DNA from 2 places in the Frigoribacterium sp. VKM Ac-2530 genome. Region 1 is predicted to be linked to the other one. Evidence: predicted binding sites of a transcription regulator. Region 1 holds the regulator's gene; the other holds the start of a gene.

Region 1 (9,539 bases):
GACCTCGATGTCGCGGGTGGTGCCGAAGACGATCTCCTCGAGGTCGACCTCGAGGCGCAGCAGGGCGTCCTGGCCGCGCTCGCGACGCGACCTCGGGCCCTGTCGCTGGCCGCCGCCTCCTCCGCCTCCGAAGAACGCGTCGAAGATGTCGCCGAAGCCCGCCGCGCCGCCGCCCCCGCCGCCGAACCCGGCCTGGGGGCCGAGGTCGTAGCGCTCGCGCTGCTGCGGGTCGCTCAGCACGTCGTAGGCGTGCGTGACGTCCTTGAAGCGCTCGGAGGCCTCGGGGCTGGGGTTGACGTCCGGGTGCAGCTCGCGCGCGAGCCTGCGGTACGCCTTCTTGATCTCGTCGGGGGTCGCCGACCGGTCGACTCCGAGCACGTCGTAATGATCTGCCACTTGTTCTCGTCTGCCTCTGGTGTCTGGGGGGTGGTCTCGTGGGGGCTGGTCAGGGGGCGCGGCGCGGTCGCGCAGGGCCGGGGAGGTGCGGGTCGTCAGCGCTCGGAGAGCAGCGACGACAGGTAACGGGCCACCGCACGCACGGCGGCCATGTTGGTCGAGTAGTCCATGCGCATCGGGCCGAGCACGCCGAGGCGCGCGACCTCGCTGCCCGTCGAGGTGTACCCGCTCGCCAGCACGGACGCCTGCGAGAGGCCGAAGGAGGCGTTCTCCCGTCCGATGCTCGCGGCCACGTCGACCGCGTCGAGCTGCATCTCGCCGAAGAGGCGCAGCAGGGCCACCTGCTGCTCGATCGCCTCGAGGACGGGGTAGAGGTCGCCGCTGAAGTCGTCGCCGGTGCGCACGAGGTTGGCCGCGCCGGCCATCACGAGGCGTTCCTGACGACCGGCGGCGAGCTGCTCGACCAGGCTGGCGACGACGACGCCGACCACGACGGCCTGCTCAGGGCGGAAGCCCTCGTGCAGGTCGCCGAGCAGCGCGGCGGCCGCGCTCAGCTCGGTGCCGCCCACCGCGGCGTTGAGGGCCCGGCGGAGCTCGGCGAGGAACTCGTCGTCGACGACGACGGGCAGCTCGACGAGCCGCTGCTCGACCTGCCCCGTGTCGGTGATGAGCACGGTCATGACGCGGCGCTCGGCCAGGCTGACCAGCTCGACGTGCCGCACGCGCGCCCGCGAGAACGAGGGGTACTGCACCAGTGCCACCTGGTTCGTCAGCTGGGACAGGAGGCGGACCGTGCGGCCCAGGACCTCGTCGAGGTCGGCCGAGTCGCCGAGGAACGTCTCGATCGCCTGCCGCTGCGCGCTGCTCAGCGGACGCAGGTCGGCGAGGTGGTTGACGAAGAGGCGGTAGCCCTTGTCGGTCGGCACCCGGCCCGACGAGGTGTGCGGCGCCGCGATCAGCTCCTCTTCTTCGAGGAGCGCCATGTCGTTGCGGATCGTGGCGGCCGAGACGCCGAAGTGGTGACGCTCGACGATCGACTTCGAGCCCACGGGCTCGCGGGAGGCGACGTAGTCGTGCACGATGACGCGCAGCACCTCGAGACCACGTTCCGAGACCACGACGCACCTCCCTCTCGCACGGCCGGCGGCGGGGCACGTCACGACGACGACCCGAGCTCGCTGGCACTCGTCCTGCCAGACTGCCAATCCTACGTCACGCGGCCCGCGAGGCCTACTCGACCCGCACCTCCTGCCCTATGCTCGCCGTGACGCCCGCCGGACCACCTCGTCCGGCCGGGCGGCCAGCACCGACCACCCGCGATGCGCCCGTTCGCCTCGACCCGGTCGGGCCCACGACGACGAACAGGTGAGCAGATGACCGACACCCCTCCCTCCCAGCCGAACGACCCGCAGGGCTCCGGCTGGGGCCAGCAGCCCGGTCAGGGCCAGCCCGGCCAGGGCCAGCCCGGCTACGGGCAGCAGCCGGGTCAGCCCGGCCCGCAGCAGCCCGGCTACGGGCAGCAGCCCGGCTACGGCGCCCCGCAGCCTCCGCAGCCCCTGCGGCCCGAGGACGAGAAGCTCTGGGCCACGCTGATCCACGTGGGCGGCATCCTGCTCAGCTTCGTCGCGCCCCTGGTCGGCTACCTCGTCCTCAAGGACCGCGGCCCGTTCGTCCGCGAGCACAGCCGCGTCGCGCTCAACTTCCAGCTGACGATGGTCATCGCGTACGTCATCGGAGGTGCGACGTCGTTCCTCGGCATCGGCCTGGTGATCACGTTCGTCGCGGCGGTCCTCGTGATCGTCTTCGGGATCCTCGCGGCCCTCGCCGCAAACCGCGGCGAGTACTACAAGTACCCGCTGAGCATCGAGTTCATCAAGGCGTAGCCCGCCCGGCCCGTCGTCGAGGCGCGTCTCCCGCTCGGGAGGCGCGCCTCGCGTCGTCCCGGCAGGACGTCGCTCGGCGGGCGCGCCGAGGACGGGCCGGGCCCGGGACGAGTCGGGCTCAGACCGGCAGCAGCCGACGGACCACGGCGTCGGCCATGAGCCGCCCCGTGCGCGTGAGGACGACCCGACCGGCCAGCGCCTCGCGCCCCTCGACCCAGCCGTCCGCGATCAGCCCCGCGACGGCCGCACGGCCCTCGGGATCGAGGTCGGAGGTGGGCAGGCCCTCGCGCATCCTGACGGCGAGCAGCACCCGCTCGACCCGGCGCGTCTCGGCGTCGAGGGTCTCGCGGCCCGCGCCCGGCGACTCCCCCGCGGCCATGCGCTGGCCGTAGGCGGCCGGGTGCTTGACGTTCCACCAGCGGACCCCGCCGACGTGGCTGTGCGCGCCCGGGCCGACGCCCCACCAGTCGTGGCCCTGCCAGTACGACAGGTTGTGGCGCGAGCGGTGCTGCTCGTCGCGCGCCCAGTTGCTCACCTCGTACCAGCCGTAGCCCGCGGCGGCGAGCCGGTCGTCGGCGAGCTCGTACATGTCGGCGGCGGTGTCGTCGTCGGGCTGGGCCACCTCCCCGCGGCGGATCTGCCGGGCGAGCTTCGTGCCGTCCTCGACGATCAGCGAGTACGCGGACAGGTGGTCGGGCTGCTGCTCGAGGGCGACGTCGAGCGACCGGGACCAGTCGTCGAGCGTCTCGCCGGGCGTGCCGTAGATGAGGTCGAGGCTGACGTCGAGCCCGGCGTCGCGCGCCCAGCGCACGACGAGGGGCACGCGCTCGGGGTCGTGCGTCCGCTCGAGGGTCGCGAGCACGCTCGGCACCGCGGACTGCATGCCGAAGCTGACGCGCGTGAAGCCGGCGGCCGCCAGCGCCTCGAGGTACTCGGCGTCGACCGAGTCGGGGTTCGCCTCCGTCGTCACCTCGGCGCCGTCGACCAGCCCCCAGGTGTCGACGACCGACGCGAGCATCGCGGCGAGGTCGGAGTGCGGCAGCATCGTGGGCGTGCCGCCGCCGAAGAAGACGGTCGAGACCGGACGAGGAGGCAGCCCGGCGCCCTCGAGGACGCGACCGGCGAGGCGCACCTCGTCCACCGCCTCCTGCGCGTAGTCGTCGCGCCGGGCCCCGCGCAGCTCGTCGCCCGTGTAGGTGTTGAAGTCGCAGTAGCCACAGCGCACCCGGCAGAAGGGCACGTGCAGGTAGACGCCGAAGTTGCGGTCGGCGACGCCGTCGACCACCGAGGCCGGCAGCGAGCCGTCGACGGGCGCAGGGTCGCCGAGGGGAAGGGCTCCGGGCACCGTCAGTCGCCCGACCGGCGCGAGCCGGGCTCGCGGATCTCGTCGTCGTGCGCCGCCTCGGCGGCTGCCTCGAGGTCGACGTCGGCCTCGGCGGGGACGTCGGGCTCGCTGAGGCTGAGGGCGCGCAGGTAGCGACGCGTGTACGTCGCCTGCTGACGACGCATGAAGGGCTCGACGAGCTTCCAGCGCCAGGTGCTGGGGCGGGAGAACGAGCGGATCGACAGCCAGACGGAGCCGTCGTCGGTCTGGTCGACGACCCAGCTCTCCTCGCCGCTCTCCGGGTGGCCGTCGAGCGTGCCGTAGGCGAAGCCCTTGCGCTTCGGCTCGTCGACGACGTAGACGACCCGGACGGGCGCCTGCACGCTGCGGCCGTAGGCCGAGATGGACAGGGTCGCCGTCGTGCCCGCGGTGAGGAACGGCGTGCCGTCCGGCGCGAAGCGGGACTCGTCGCGGCCCTGCTCCCAGTGCGCCGGGTCGACGGGGACTCCGTCGTCGTCGAACGTGACGGGGTGGTAGCCGCCCTCCTCGACGGGCGGAACCGAGTCGACGTGGACCTCGATGCCGCTGCGCTCCTGGATCTTCCAGGTCATCGTGGCGATCCACGCCGCCTCGAAGCGGGCGTCGCCGTGGCCGACCCTGGTGCGGTACTCGGCGGGGCGGAAGCCCTTCGGCGGGTACTGCATGAGGTCGGGCGCCTGCGTCGCCCCGACCTCGCCGTAGGTCGTGTGGGTCTCGGCGTGGGTCGAGCGGCGCATCGGCTACTTCTTCTCTTTCTTCGCCTCGGTGTCGCCGCTCAGGGCGGCGATGAACGCCTCCTGGGGCACCTCGACGCGACCGATGGTCTTCATGCGCTTCTTGCCCTCCTTCTGCTTCTCGAGCAGCTTGCGCTTGCGGCTGATGTCGCCGCCGTAGCACTTCGCGAGGACGTCCTTGCGCATGGCGCGGATGCTCTCGCGCGCGATGATGCGGGCGCCGATGGCGGCCTGGATGGGGACCTCGAACTGCTGTCGCGGGATGAGCTCGCGGAGGCGACCGGTCATGAGGACCCCGTACGCGTACGCCTTGTCGCGGTGGACGATGGCGCTGAACGCGTCGACCTGCTCGCCCTGGAGCAGGATGTCGACCTTGACCAGGTCGGCCTCCTGGTCGCCGGTGGGCTCGTAGTCGAGGCTCGCGTAGCCGGCCGTCTTCGACTTGAGGCTGTCGAAGAAGTCGAAGACGATCTCGCCGAGGGGCATCGCGTAGCGGATCTCGACACGGTCCTCGCCGAGGTACTCCATGCCGAGCAGGGCGCCCCGGCGCTGCTGGCAGAGCTCCATGATCACGCCGACGTAGTCCTTCGGGGCGAGGATCGCCGCCTTGACCATCGGCTCGCTCACGCTGGCGATCTTGCCGCCGGGGAACTCGCTCGGGTTGGTGACCGTCACCGTCTGCTTGTCGTCGGTGGTGACCTCGTAGACGACGCTCGGCGCCGTGGTGATGAGGTCGAGGCCGAACTCGCGCTCGAGGCGCTCGGTGATGATCTCGAGGTGCAGCAGCCCGAGGAACCCGCAGCGGAACCCGAAGCCGAGCGCGACGCTGGTCTCGGGCTCGTAGACGAGGGCCGCATCGGACAGCTTCAGCTTGTCGAGGGCCTCGCGCAGGTCGGGGTAGTCGCTGCCGTCGATCGGGTACAGGCCCGAGTAGACCATCGGGAGAGGCTCGACGTAGCCGGCCAGCGCCTCCGTGGCGGGCTTGGCGGAGGTCGTGACGGTGTCGCCGACCTTGGAGAGCCGCACGTCTTTCACACCGGTGATCAGGTAGCCGACCTCGCCGACCGAGAGGCCCTGGCTCGGCGTCGGCTCGGGGGACGAGACGCCGATCTCGAGGATCTCGTGCGTCGACTTCGTCGACATCATCTGCACCTTCTCGCGCGGGTGCAGGGTGCCGTCGATCATGCGGATGTAGGTCACGACGCCGCGGTAGCTGTCGTAGACGGAGTCGAAGATCATCGCGCGCGGCGAGGCGTCGAAGTCGCCGGTCGGCGACGGGATGCGGTCGACGACGCGGTCGAGCAGCTCGGTGACGCCGACGCCCGTCTTGCCGCTGACGCGCAGGACGTCGGCGGGGTCGCCGCCGATGAGGCTCGCGAGCTCGGCCGCGTACTTCTCCGGGTCGGCCGCCGGCAGGTCGATCTTGTTGAGGACCGGGATGATCTCGAGGTCGTTCTCGAGCGCCAGGTAGAGGTTCGCCAGCGTCTGGGCCTCGATGCCCTGCGCCGCGTCGACGAGGAGGATGGCGCCCTCGCACGCCGCGAGCGACCGGCTGACCTCGTAGCTGAAGTCGACGTGGCCGGGCGTGTCGATCATGTTGAGGGCGAAGGTCTGGCCGTCGCGCTCCCAGGGCATGCGCACGGCCTGGCTCTTGATCGTGATGCCGCGCTCGCGCTCGATGTCCATGCGGTCGAGGTACTGGGCGCGCATCGCCCTGTCCTCGACGACGCCGGTGATGCCCAGCATGCGATCGGCGAGCGTCGACTTGCCGTGGTCGATGTGCGCGATGATGCAGAAGTTGCGGATGTGCTCGGGCGCGCTCTTCGCCGGCTCGAGTGCACGGGTTGCTAGGGGGCTCACACGGTCCTCAGGGGGTGGCGGGCGGTTGTCGCCTCGATTCTCCCACGTCGCGCTCGGGAACCGTGTCGGCAACTCCTGCTGTGCGCACTGCACCGTCGCCGGGACGGCGCTGCCGGCGGCTCTGGGCGCACCCGTCAGGAGTTGCCGACACGAGGCGCGGCCCGACGGAGCAGGCGTCAGCTGGCGAGCAGGCGTCAGCTGACGAGCAGGCGTCAGCTGACGAGGAGGCGTCAGCCGACGTACTGGAACAGGCCGAGCAGGCCGATCGGGACCGCGGCCAGCAGCCCGACGACGAGGAGGACGACGCTGCCGAGCAGCATCACGGCCGACGAGATGATGCCGATCAGCGCCATCGTGCGGCCCTCGGGCTCGCGTCGGCGACCGAGGACGCCGAGGACGACGCCGACGATCGGCACGACGAAGGTGAAGCTCAGCGCGACCGACGCGATCCCGAGCACCAGGCTCGTCAGGCTCAGCGGCGAGTGGAGTCCGCCGGCCGCCGCGGGGGCGGCAGGAGCGGCGGGAGCGGCAGGGGCCGCAGTGTGCGCGGCGACGGGCGGGATGGTCGGAGCGGTGTTCGTCATGCCCCGAGCCTACGAAGGAGGCGCGGCCCGCCTGAAGGGGGCAGACCCCCGGATCGAGGCGGGGGCGTCCCCGTCAGGCGCCGGGTGCAGGGAGGGCCCGGAGCCCGCGCTGGATCACCTCGGGAGCCGCGGCGAGGCAGATCCGGATCCAGCCCTCGCCGGAACGGCCGAAGGCGCTGCCCGGGGCGACGGCGACCCGCTGCTCGAGCAGGAAGCGCTCGGCCCAGCCGGCGACGTCGCCCTGCGACGCGTGGCTCACGTCGATCCAGAGGTAGAAGGCGCCCTGCGGGTCGAGGTGCGCGATGCCGCGCTCGGCGAGCAGCGCCGTGGCGAGCTCGAGGTTCTGGCGGTAGTGCTCGCGGGCCTCGGACACCGGTCCGTGGTCGCCGGTGACGGCGGCGAGGGCCGCGTGCTGGTCGGGCTCGGCGACGCAGCTGATCATCGCCTCCTGGACCGTCCGCATCGTCGGGGCGAGGCCACGCGGCGTCACCAGGTAGCCGACGCGCACGCCGGTCATGGCGTACGTCTTGCTCAGCGAGAACGCGCTGAAGACGCGGTCGTCGGCGTCGAGGGAGGCGATGCTCACGTGCGGCGTCCCGTAGGTGAAGTACTCGTAGACCTCGTCGCTGATCACCCACAGGTCGTGTCGGGCGGCCAGGTCGAGCAGCCCCTGCAGCACCTCGCGCGGCCAGACGACCCCGAGGGGGTTGGACGGCGAGTTGACGACGACGGCTCGGGTGCGGTCCGTGACGGCCGCCTCCAGCTGGTCGAGGTCGGGCAGGAAGCCGTCGCCGGCCGAGAGGGCGTACGGCACGGGGACGGCGTCGAGCATGTGCGCGTTCATCGAGAACGTCGTGTAGCCGGGGTCGGGCACGAGCACCTCGTCGCCCGACGCGAGGACGAGCCCCATGGCCTGGTAGAGCGCCTGGGTGGCCCCGACCGTGACCCAGACCTGCTCCACGTCGACGTGCAGGTCGTTCTCGCGGGCCAGCTTGGCCACGAGGGCCTCGCGGAGGGGCGCGATGCCGCCGTTCGGCGTGTAGCCGGTGCGGTCCTCCGACCAGGCACGGCGGGCCGCGTCGCCGACGTGGTGCGGAACGGGCACGTCGGGCTCGCCGATGACCAGCATCGCGACGTCGTCCAGGCCGGCGGCGAGCTCGAAGACCCGGCGGATCCCGGAGGCGGGGACGGACGCGATGTGCGGGGCGAGCGACGGCATGACGGCACCGTACTACGGGCGACACGCCCTCCCGCCGGGTCACCGCCGCCCGTCGGGGACGCCCTATCATTGAGAGTCGGGCGACGTGCTGGTAACGTTGCCTGTTGGCTTGCGCGGAACGTCTGACGTGACGGATCGCGAACGCAGCCGAGAGCCGCTCCGGTGGCACCACCGGCGGCAGTCCGGGGAGAGCGCGTCTCCTCCCGGTCGGCTCGCAGCACCACCTCACAGAACCGTCCCCCGGGCACGGCGCCGCATCCTGGTGCCGACAGCCCCGACACACGAAACAGGAAGTAGCGAACGTGGCGAACATCAAGTCGCAGATCAAGCGCATCGGCACCAACAAGAAGGCCCAGGACCGCAACAAGGCCGTCAAGAGCGAGCTGAAGACCGCCGTCCGCGCCGCGCGCGAGGCCATCGTCGCCGGCGACAAGGACAAGGCGACCGCATCGCTGGCCCTCGCGTCGAAGAAGCTCGACAAGGCCGCCAGCAAGGGCGTCATCCACAAGAACCAGGCCGCGAACCGCAAGTCGTCGATCGCGAAGCAGGTCGGCGCTCTCTGAGCCTGACTCCCTGAGCGCATCGCGCTCGCTGCGAAGGGCCCCGTCTCGACCGAGACGGGGCCCTTCGCGTTCCGCCGGCCAGCAGGTCAGCAGGTCAGCAGGTCAGGAGGTCAGCAGGTCAGCGACCGACGGCCCCCCGGGTGGCCACGGTCGTGACCATCCGCTCGAGCGCGTAGATCGCGTCGCGCTGCGCGCCCTTGACCGCGGCGTCCGTCTCGGCGAGCAGCTCGATGCAGCGGCCCAGGCCGTCCTCGCTCCAGCCACGGACGTCGCGCTGAGCTCGCTCGACCTGCCACGGCGCCATGCCGAGGCGCGACGCGAGCTGGCCGGACGGGCCGTAGACGCCCTGCACCTTCGCCATGGTGCGGATCTTCATCGCGAAGGCCGCCACGACGGGGACAGGGTCGGCACCCGACGAGAGGGCGTGCCGCAGCAGCACGAGCGCCTCGCCCTGGCGCCCCGCGATGGCCGCGTCCGCCACCTTGAAGGCGTTCGTCTCGACCCTGCCGGCGTAGTACTTCTCGACCGTCGCCTCCGTGATCTCGTCCGCCGCGTCGGAGATCAGCTGCTGGCAGGCGCTGGCGAGCTCGGCGAGGTCGTCGGAGAACGCCGTCACGAGCGCGCGGAGCGCGCCGCTCGACACACGTCGCCGCGCCGACCGGAACTCGCCCGCGGCGAAGTCGTGCTTCTCCGTGTCCTTCTTGAGCTCGGCACAGACGACCTCGACGCCGCCGCCCACGCCCGCGCGGATCGTGTCGAGCAGCTTCTTGCCGCGCACTCCCCCGCCGTGCCGCAGCACGAGGTAAGTGTCGTCGGCCGGCGACTCGAGGTAGCGGAGCGTCTCGGCGAGGAACGCGTCGGTGCACTTCTCGACCGACACCACGCGCAGGAGGCGCGGCTCGGCGAACAGGGACGGGCTCGCGAGCGTGATGAGCTC
Region 2 (9,539 bases), on a different contig from region 1:
CCGGTGAGGATGGCGATGTCCTGCAGCTGGGCCTTGCGACGGTCGCCGAAGCCGGGGGCCTTGACGGCGACCGACTTGAAGATGCCGCGGATCTTGTTGACGACCAGGGTCGCCAGCGCCTCGCCGTCGACGTCCTCGGCGATGATGAGCAGCTGCTTGCCGCTCTGGATCACCTTGTCGACGACGGGGAGGAGGTCCTTGATGTTCGAGATCTTCGAGTTGACGATGAGCACGTAGGCGTCCTCGAAGACGGCCTCCTGGCGCTCGGGGTCGGTCACGAAGTACTGCGACAGGTAGCCCTTGTCGAAGCGCATGCCCTCGGTCAGCTCGAGCTCGGTGCCGAAGGTGTTCGACTCCTCGACGGTGACGACGCCCTCCTTGCCGACCTTGTCGATGGCCTCGGCGATGAGCGCGCCGATGGTGGGGTCGGCGGCGGAGATCGAGGCGGTGGCCGCGATCTGCTCCTTGGTCTCGATGTCCTTCGCGTCGGCGAGGAGCTGGGCCGAGACGGCGGCGGCGGCCTTCTCGATGCCGCGCTTCAGCGAGATGGGGTCGGCGCCTGCGGCGACGTTGCGGAGGCCCTCACGGACGAGCGCCTGGGCGAGCACGGTGGCGGTGGTGGTGCCGTCGCCGGCGACGTCGTCCGTCTTCTTGGCGACCTCCTTGACGAGCTCGGCACCGATCTTCTCGAACGGGTCGTCGAGCTCGATCTCCTTGGCGATGGAGACGCCGTCGTTCGTGATGGTGGGGGCGCCCCACTTCTTCTCGAGCACGACGTTGCGGCCGCGCGGGCCGAGCGTGACCTTCACCGCGTCGGCCAGGATGTTCAGGCCGCGCTCGAGGCCACGACGGGCCTCTTCGTCAAAAGCAATGATCTTAGCCATGTGTTTCCTCGTCCCTCCCGGACGTCATGAAGCAGAAGCATTGGCACTCACCAACGGCGAGTGCCAGGGACGATTCTGGCACTCTCACCTATGGAGTGCAAGTGAGCCCCGCACCTCACGACGCCCGGCCGGGGTCAGGCCAGGCGGACGCTCTCCGCCTGCGGCCCCTTGTCGCCCGTGCCGACCTCGAAGACGACCGCCTGGCCCTCCTCGAGGACCTTGTAGCCGTTCATGTCGATGGCCGAGTAGTGGACGAAGACGTCCTGTCCGCCGTCCGTCACGGTGATGAAGCCGTAGCCCTTCTCCGCGTTGAACCACTTGACGGTGCCCTGTGCCATGGTGTCGTTCCCCTTGCTGTGCTCTGGTGCGGCGCGTGCGGTGGTGCCAGTGCCGGGACCAGATGCTAACCAGGGCGCGCGGGCCCGCAGAAGGCCTGGGCGCAGGGTTAACCCGTCAGAAGTGACGAATTCACACGTTCCGCAACGAGGCGGCAACACGGCCGCAACGGGACGGCAACGAGGAGGCGCGCCTCAGGACGCGTAGTCCGCCCCCAGCACCGCGGTCACCGACGAGTCGGGGAACGCGTCGCTCAGCTCGACCGTGGTCGCGCCGAGGTCGCGGGCCACGCCGCGGGCCACGGCCTCGTCGGCCGCGTCGGCGTAGTAGACGATCGTCGAGGGCACGGTGCCGTCGGCGTTGCCCTGGCCGGCCACGGTCCAGCCGGTCTCGGCGAGCGCCAGCGACGCACGGCTCGCGAGGCCGCTCGTCGTCGTGCCGTTGAGCACGGTGATCGTGGTGACGTCGGGGTCGACGGACGCCGGGTCGGCGGGGGCGACGGTCTCGGCCGGCGTCGTGGGGGCGGCGGTCCCGTCCGTCGCGTCGTCGGCCGGCGTCCCGGAGCCGGCCTCGGCCGTCTCGTCGGAGGTCGGCGAGACGAACTGGAAGCTGTCGTTCGCGACGCCGAGGTACACGACGCCCGCGCCGACGAGGACGCCGACCGCGAGGGCGCACCACGCGAAGACGACCCAGCCGCGACCTCGCCGTGCCACGGCTCGGTGGGCCCCGACCCTGTGCAGGTCGTCGGGCACCTCGTCGAATCGGTCGCGGGGGTGTTTCGCCATGGTGTGGTGTCGGTCTTCCGTGTGGGTCAGCGGTCGGTCGGCCCGAACGAGCGGGCGGCCCTCGCCCGCGAGCGCTCCTCGCGCAGTCGCAGGAGCCTCCCCACGAGCATGGGCGAGTAGGCAAGTGCAGCAGGTCTGTCGAGGAGGGAGCCGAGCATCTGCTGATAGCGCGCGGTCGTGAGGCCGAGCTCGCGCCGCACCGCCGCCTCCTTCTGTCCAGGTGAAGAAGGGCTGCGCTGCTCGAAGTCGAGCAGGGCACGGTCGCGCTCGGACAGCGCGCTCGTGCGCACGTCCGCGCTGCTGCTGCCCTCGTCGCTCACTGCCCCGCCCTCTCGGTCCCGGCCAGCTTAGGGGCGGGCGGCGGAGCAGCCGGGGAGGCGCGGGGCGGTTCGGCCGGTCCGCTCGCAGCCGTCAGCCGGTCGTCCACAGGCGGGTGCCGTGGGCGTCCCCCACCGCCAGGGCACGCCCGTCGAGGGCGAGCACGGCGAAGGACTCGTCCGGGGGCACCCCGTCGGGCAGGACGACCGGCACGTCGTGCAGCAGGCCCCGCCGCTCGTACGAGATCCACCGCGCGCCCAGGCCGCGCACCAGGTCGACGAACTCCTGCCGACGGCGTCCGGGCAGGTAGACGAGCGTGCCGGTCGAGACGACGACGAGCGTCGCGTCCCGGGGCGCCTCGGCCGCGAGCCGCGCGAGGTCGTCGACGGCGTCGCCCCGCTCGACCCGAGGAGGCGCGGCGCCGGCCACCGAGACCGCCTGCGCCAGCAGCGCGGCCCGCCCCGTCGCCCCGGGCGGGAGCAGCGCCTCGAGCCAGCCCACGTCCGCCGCGGAGAGCACGTCGAGCGGGTCGAGGTCGAGGCCTGCGCGCCAGACGACCTCGGGCAGCCGCACCTCGCCGAGGTCGCCGTGCACGACGACGTCGAGCTGGACGGCGCTGTCCGGGGCGCCCCAGCGCACGTCGCCCGCGCGGTGCCCGTAGCGGTCGGGCAGCAGGCCGAGGCCGGCCGAGGCGCCGACCTCGAGCAGGGCGACCGGCCCCTCCACCCGAGCCAGGGCGAGCGACACGGGGCTGGTGCGCCGCACGTCGTTGGTCTGCGTGAGCCGCCGGCCGAGCTCGTCGAGGAACCGGTCGGGGTGGTCGAGCAGCCAGCGCCGCAGCTCGGGCCAGGGGCCGAGGGGCGCGCCCAGCCACCTCGCGACGGCGAGCACGAGCACCGGCTGGCGCCGCGCCTCCTCGGCTCGCTCGACCAGCGCGAGCACCTCGGCGTCGCCGGCGATGCCCCGGGCCGCAGCCGCCCAGGTCGGCGACCCCTCGAGCAGGACGGCGTCCGCGTAGGCGGCGAAGCGGTCGGAGAGGGTCGGCGGCGGGGTCACCGGCCGAGTCTCGCACCCCTGGGAGGCAGCCCCGAGGAGGCGGCGGCGCGGAATGGGCGTCGGCGGCGCGGTGTTCAATGGAGAGTCCCCGACGAGCAGGCCCCGACGCCTGCGAGTCCCCCCTGACGCAGAGGAGTGCACCATGGCGAACGAGCCCGTGTCGTACCAGGTCGAGAAGTCCGACGAAGAGTGGCGTCGTGAGCTCGACCCCCAGGCCTACCAGGTGCTCCGCCAGGCGGCGACCGAGCGCCCGTGGACGGGCGAGCTGCTCGACGAGAGCCGTGCCGGCGTCTACGCCTGCGCCGCCTGCGGCGCCGAGCTCTTCAAGAGCGGCACCAAGTTCGACAGCGGCTGCGGCTGGCCGAGCTTCTACGAGTCGGTCGACCCCGAGGCCGTGCAGCTGATCGAGGACGACTCGCTCGGCATGGTCCGCACCGAGGTCCGCTGCGCGACCTGCGGGTCGCACCTCGGCCACGTGTTCCCCGACGGCTTCGGCACCCCGACCGGCGACCGCTACTGCATGAACTCGATCTCGCTCGACTTCAAGGCCGAGGGCACCTCGGCCGGCGACCAGGCCCAGGCCTGATGGGCGCCGTCGCCGACGCTGCCCGCCGGCGACGGTCCCGCGCGAAGGTGACCGACGAGGCGCCCGGGCACGGACAGCTGCTCGAGCTCGTGCAGGCGGCCGCGACGGTGGCTGACCACTCGTCCCTGCGGCCGTGGCGCCTCATCGAGCTGCGCGGCGACGACCGGCTGCTGATCGGCCGAGGGCTCGCCGAGGCGAGCGCTGCCGACGGGAAGTCGGCCGAGAAGCTCGAGCAGAAGTCGCTCCGGGCGCCGCTCGTCCTCGCCGTCGTGCTCTCGCCCGTCGAGAGCCGCAAGGTGCCCGAGTGGGAACAGGAGAGCGTCGCCTCGGGCGTCGCCCACCTGCTGTCGCTCGTGCTCGACGACGAGGGCTGGGGCGTGTTCTGGCGCACCGGCACCGACACCCGCCACGAGGCGGTGCACCGGGCCCACGGGCTGGCGCCGCACGAGAAGCTGCTCGGCTGGCTCTACGTCGGCGGGCGGACCGAGCGCGACGAGAAGCCCCGCAAGCTGCTCGAGCCCGGCCGCTTCGTCAGCGCACCGGGCTCGGCGACGGCCTAGGCCGCGGCTGGCAGGCTGCGCCCGGCAGGCCGTGCCTGCCAGGCCGTGCTCACCAGGACTTGCGGCTCTGCCCCACCACGGTGATCGGCAGCCAGAACGAGCCGGTCATGAGCACGATGCCCGCGAAGAAGACGAAGGCGTTGGGCTCGTCCTGGCCGAACGAGTACGCGAAGAGCGCGAAGCTCGCGAGCAGCAGGATGATCGAGCCGATGGCGGTCAGGACGTTGGTCATGGGAGCTCCTCGTGGTCGGTGCCCGGGGCGACCGGGCGCGACCGCACGGGTCGCTGCAGCTCCTACTTCACCACTTGCGCCGGGTCTGCGCCAATCCTGCGTGGCGTGCAGGCCGTCCGCCGCGCCCCAGCCCGTGCCCGCCGCTCTCGTCCGTCGCCCTCGTCCGTCGCCTGCCCGACGTCGGATCGGTAAGATGGGTCCGCCCGCCGCCTTGGCGCAGTCCGGTAGCGCAGTGCTCTTGTAAAGCGAAGGTCGTCGGTTCGAATCCGACAGGCGGCTCCCCCGGCCCCGTCCCGCCCCTCGGCGGGGCGGGGCCTTCCCCGTGCCGGCCTCAGCCCTCACCCACCGCCCACAGCCCCGCAGCCCCCGACGACGTGCGCTCCCGACGAGAGGACCTCTCGACCGTGCCGTCCCGCCCGCCCGCCGCCTCCGGCAGCCCCTTCCCCCGGCCCCGCGACTTGCTGCGCATGGGGCCGCACGACGGCGCCCACCTGCCCGCCCTCCGAGTGGCCGTGTCCGTCGTGCTGCCGCTCGCGGTGCTCGTCGCGATCGGGCACGCCGAGTGGGCGCCCTACGCCACCTTCGGCGCCTTCGCCTCGGCGTTCGGCCGCGGGCTCGGTCGCGTGCAGCGCCTCGGCATGCAGCTCGAAGCGGGCGCGCTGCTCGTCGTGGTCGTCGTGCTCGGCACGGCGCTGTCGGCGGCGCAGCTGCCCGCCGTGGCCCTGGTGCCGGTCGTGGCGCTCGTGGCGGGGGCGGCCTCCGTGGTCGCGGACGTGCGCGGCTGGAACCCGCCCGGCCCCCTCTTCCCGGTCTTCGGGCTCGGCGTCTGCGCCTTCGTGCCTGCGGTGCCGGCGAGCATCGGGATCGCGGCGGTCGTGTCGTCGCTGAGCGTGCTGCTCGCGCTCGCGACCTCGCTCGTCGGGCTGGTCCGCCGCTCCGGCCGGCGGGCCCTCGCCGAGCCCGGCGCCCGGGTCGTCGGGCGCCCCGTCGTCGGCGTCGACCTGCGCCGCGCCCTCCTGCACGCCGGCGTCTGCCTGGTGGCCTCGCTCGCGGCCGGTCTCCTCAGCGTCGGGCTCGGCCTGCAGAACCCGTACTGGGCGATGGTCTCCGCCGTGGTGCCCGTCGTGGGCCGCGCGACGTCGGGCCAGCTGCTGCGAGCCGGCCACCGCCTCCTCGGCACGGTCGTGGGGCTGGGCCTCGCGACCCTGCTGCTGGTCCTGCAGCCGAGCGCCGTCGCGCTCGTCGTCGCCTTCGGGGTGCTCCAGTTCGCGACCGAGCTCGTCGTCGCACGGAACTACGGCCTGGCCCTGGTGTTCATCACGCCGATGGCGCTCGGCATGCCCGCCATCGGCGGCGCGCCCGTCGACGTGGGGGCCCTGATCGCGGCCCGCGGCGCCGACACGGCGATCGGGGTGGGCGTCGTCGTGCTGGTGCTCCTCGCGACGCACCGGCTCCGCAGCAGGCCCGCGTCGGACGGCGCGCCGACCAGGCTCGCCTAGGAGGCGTCGGCCTGCGCGCGCGCCCGCCGGTCGCCCCGGGACCACCAGACGAGGTCCGCGACGCCCTGCGCGATCAGCAGCACGGCGACGAGGGACACGATCAGCGTGATCGTCTCGACCGGCCCGCCGGAGGTGAGGGTCAGCAGCTGCACGACGAGCCCGAGCACGCCGAGGACGATCTCGAAGACGGGAGGCAGGACGGTGCCGGTCTTCGTCAGCGTGAACCAGGGGCGGCGGAGTTCGCTCATGGTCCGAGTCTAGGGAGGACGTATCCTCGACCGGGTCGCCCGGACGGCGACACGGCACGCCGCCGCGCGGCACGACCCAGGAGGCCATCGTGAGGACCAGGCAGGTGCCCGTCGACCCCGACGTGCCGAACTGGCTGCTGACGAAGGACGGCGGCCTCGTGCGGCCGATCGTGACCGTCGTCTCCGCCGCGCTGCTCGCGGCCAGCATCCTCACGAGCCTGCTCGTCGGGGGCGGCAGCCTCACCGTCGTCGCCGTGCTGCTGCTCGTCGTGGCCGTCGCGGTGACCGTGTGGGCCGTCGTCGACGTCGTCTGGTGGACCCTCGGCGGTCGTCGCCGCATCGTCCGACTGCCGCGAGACCCGAACGGCTGACGCCTCTCCGCCCGACGACACATGCTGCCGAGGGCATGTTCGTGCCCCGCGATCCTGGCAACCGCACAGAGAACTGCGCCGTAAACTTGACCGATGCACCCGACCGGTGCTCACGATCTCTCCGGCTGCCGACGACCACCGTTCGTCGCCCGAGCCGGTGCACACGCCCGAGACAATTCGACAGGGAGTCCCGTTGACAGGACACGCCACGACAGGCGCGGCGCCCACCGACGCCGCCTTCTTCGGAGCCGACGCCGCGACCCTCGAGGCCGACGCCGCCGAGCGCGAGGCCGGAGCCGCCTCCGCGGCCGCACGGGACGACGACGCCGCGGTCCCCGCGGTCGGGGCAGGCAACGCCACGACGCGCCACCGCAACGTCGCGCTGCTCAGCGTCGCGAGCACCATGGCGACCCGCGTCACCACCTCCGCCAGCATCGACGAGAAGCTCCGTCCGGTGCTCAAGCGCCTCAAGCTGCCCACGGGCCTCCTGCAGCGCGTCGCCGGCGTCGAGGAGCGACGCAACTGGGCCGAGGGCCAGAGCTTCGACGAGGCCGCGATCGACGCCGGCAAGCGGGCGCTGGCCGAGGCCGGCGTCCGACCCGACCAGGTCGGCCTGCTCATCAACACCTCCGTGACGCGGCCGCACCTCGAGCCCTCGGTGGCCGTCCGGCTGCACCACGGGCTGGGGCTGCCCTCGTCGGCCACGAACTTCGACATCGCGAACGCGTGCCTGGGCTTCGTCAACGGCATGACCCTCGCCGCGCAGCTGATCGACGCCGGCCAGATCGACTACGCCGTGATCATCGACGGCGAGGACGCGGACGACGTCCAGGTCAACACCATCGACCGCCTCCTGACCAAGGGCTACGAGCGCGACGACTTCATGAGCGAGTTCGCGAGCCTGACGCTCGGCTCCGGCGCCGCGGCGGCCGTGATCGGCCGTGCCGACCGCCACCCCGAGGGGCACCGCATCCTCGGCGGCGTCACCCGTGCGGCGACCGAGAACTACGACCTCTGCGTCGGCAGCGTCGACGGCATGTTCACCGACGCGAAGGCCCTGCTCAAGCGCGGCATGGAGCTCGTCGTCTCGGCCTGGAAGGAGGCGGCCCGCGACTGGAACTGGCAGCGCATGGACCGCTACATCATGCACCAGGTCAGCGACGTGCACACCGGCGCCTTCGTGAAGGCCGCGGGCATCGACCGCAAGCGCGTCCCGCTCACCTACCCCACCCTCGGCAACGTCGGCCCGGCCTCGATCCCGATCACCCTCGTCGAGGAGTCGCGCACCCTCTCCAAGGGCGACCGCGTGCTGCTGATGGGCGTCGGCTCGGGCATCAACACCGCGATGATGGAGCTCGCCTGGTGAGTCGCCTGCCCTCGGCCGCGCGGGCGACGTCGCCCGCGACGCTCCCCCCGGCCGGGCTCGACGGCCTCGACCCGTCGTGGTCGCGGCTGGTGACCGTGCCCGCAGGAGGCGCCGAGCGCGTCGAGCGCACGTGGCACCTCCTCGACAACGCCGCCTCCCTCGAAGCACTCGGGGTCGAGCCCGTCGGCACCGTGCTCTGCGTGCACGGCAACCCGACGTGGTCGTACCTCTGGCGTCGTCTCGTGGCGCAGGCGACCGAGGCCGCCGCAGCTGGCCGGCCCGCCTGGCGCGTCGTCGCCGTCGACCAGCTCGACATGGGCTTCTCCGAGCGGACCGGCGTCGAGCGGGGGCTGCCTCAGCGGGTCGCCGACCTCGCCGCGCTCACCGCCGAGCTCGGCCTCGACGGCCCCGTCGTCACGCTCGGACACGACTGGGGCGGCGTCGTCTCGATGGGCTGGGCGGTCGACCACCCCGGCCATCTCGCCGCGGTGACGATGCTCAACACGGCGATCCACCAGCCGGCCGACGAGCCGATCCCGGCGCCCCTCCGCCTGACGCTCGCCCGCGGCGTCCTCGGACGCGCGACCGTCGCGACGACCGGGTTCATCGACGTGACGCTCGGGCTCGCCCACCCCGCCCTGCCGGACACCGTTCGGGCGGGTTACCGCGCTCCCTACCTCGGCGCCCCGCGCCGGGGCGGCGTCGGCGGCTTCGTGGCGGACATCCCGGTCGACCAGCAGCACCCGAGCCGGGCGGAGCTCGACCGGATCGCGGGGGCGCTGCGCGACGTCACCGTCCCGAGCCTGATGCTCTGGGGGCCGCGCGACCCGATCTTCGGCGACCGCTACCTCGACGACCTCGTCGACCGCCTCCCGCACGCCGACGTGCACCGATTCGAGGGCGCCGGGCACATGATCGCCGAGGACGTCGACTACGCGGCCGCCGTGCTGACCTGGCTGGGCGACCGGTTCCCCGAGGGGCCGGGCCGCACCTCCTCGTCCGGCGACGGCCGCTCCTCCTCGACCGGCGGAGGTGCAGCGGCGACCACCGCAGGCCTGCCAGGCACGGCGCCGACGACCGCCGAGGAGGCGCCGGGCACCCTCCAGGACCGCCCGCTCTGGTCGTACCTCGACTCCCTGGCCGACAGCCCCGAGGCCGCCCTGATCGAGATGGTGCCGCACGGGGCCGCGCGCGGCTCCGGCGCCCGCCGGGTCAGCTGGCGGCTGCTCAGCCGACGGGTGCACGAGATCGCCCTCGGCCTCCGCAAGCACGGCGTGCGACCGGGCGACCGGGTCTCG

What was found. The regulator HrcA, encoded in region 1, represses chaperone genes, less so after heat shock. The targets are predictions, from matches to a motif close to TTNGCACTCGNNNNNNNCGAGTGCNAA.
Region 2: a site for HrcA is predicted at 925-951, ahead of groL (chaperonin GroEL). Genes of this name have one in related genera too.

Annotation. Positions count from the first base shown of each region.
Region 1 covers NZ_JADKSE010000001.1:611,149-620,687, forward strand. Annotated here, with positions in the region: gene dnaJ (molecular chaperone DnaJ) at 1-396, opposite strand, end outside; gene hrcA (heat-inducible transcriptional repressor HrcA) at 492-1,514, opposite strand; gene ITJ48_RS16575 (DUF4870 domain-containing protein) at 1,770-2,279, shown strand; gene hemW (radical SAM family heme chaperone HemW) at 2,398-3,624, opposite strand; gene ITJ48_RS02820 (DUF1990 family protein) at 3,627-4,379, opposite strand; gene lepA (translation elongation factor 4) at 4,383-6,236, opposite strand; gene ITJ48_RS02830 (DUF4190 domain-containing protein) at 6,467-6,820, opposite strand; gene ITJ48_RS02835 (pyridoxal phosphate-dependent aminotransferase) at 6,894-8,039, opposite strand; gene rpsT (30S ribosomal protein S20) at 8,342-8,602, shown strand; gene holA (DNA polymerase III subunit delta) at 8,721-9,539, opposite strand, start outside.
Region 2 covers NZ_JADKSE010000002.1:594,647-604,185, forward strand. Annotated here, with positions in the region: gene groL (chaperonin GroEL) at 1-884, opposite strand, end outside; gene ITJ48_RS11675 (cold-shock protein) at 1,019-1,222, opposite strand; gene ITJ48_RS11680 (LytR C-terminal domain-containing protein) at 1,415-2,005, opposite strand; gene ITJ48_RS11685 (DUF3263 domain-containing protein) at 2,032-2,325, opposite strand; gene ITJ48_RS11690 (DUF2332 domain-containing protein) at 2,417-3,379, opposite strand; gene msrB (peptide-methionine (R)-S-oxide reductase MsrB) at 3,537-3,965, shown strand; gene ITJ48_RS11700 (nitroreductase family protein) at 3,965-4,525, shown strand; gene ITJ48_RS11705 (hypothetical protein) at 4,575-4,757, opposite strand; tRNA gene ITJ48_RS11710 (tRNA-Thr) at 4,963-5,036, shown strand; gene ITJ48_RS11715 (FUSC family protein) at 5,162-6,256, shown strand; gene ITJ48_RS11720 (hypothetical protein) at 6,253-6,504, opposite strand; gene ITJ48_RS11725 (hypothetical protein) at 6,594-6,875, shown strand; gene ITJ48_RS11730 (3-oxoacyl-ACP synthase III) at 7,279-8,241, shown strand; gene ITJ48_RS11735 (alpha/beta fold hydrolase) at 8,247-9,539, shown strand, end outside.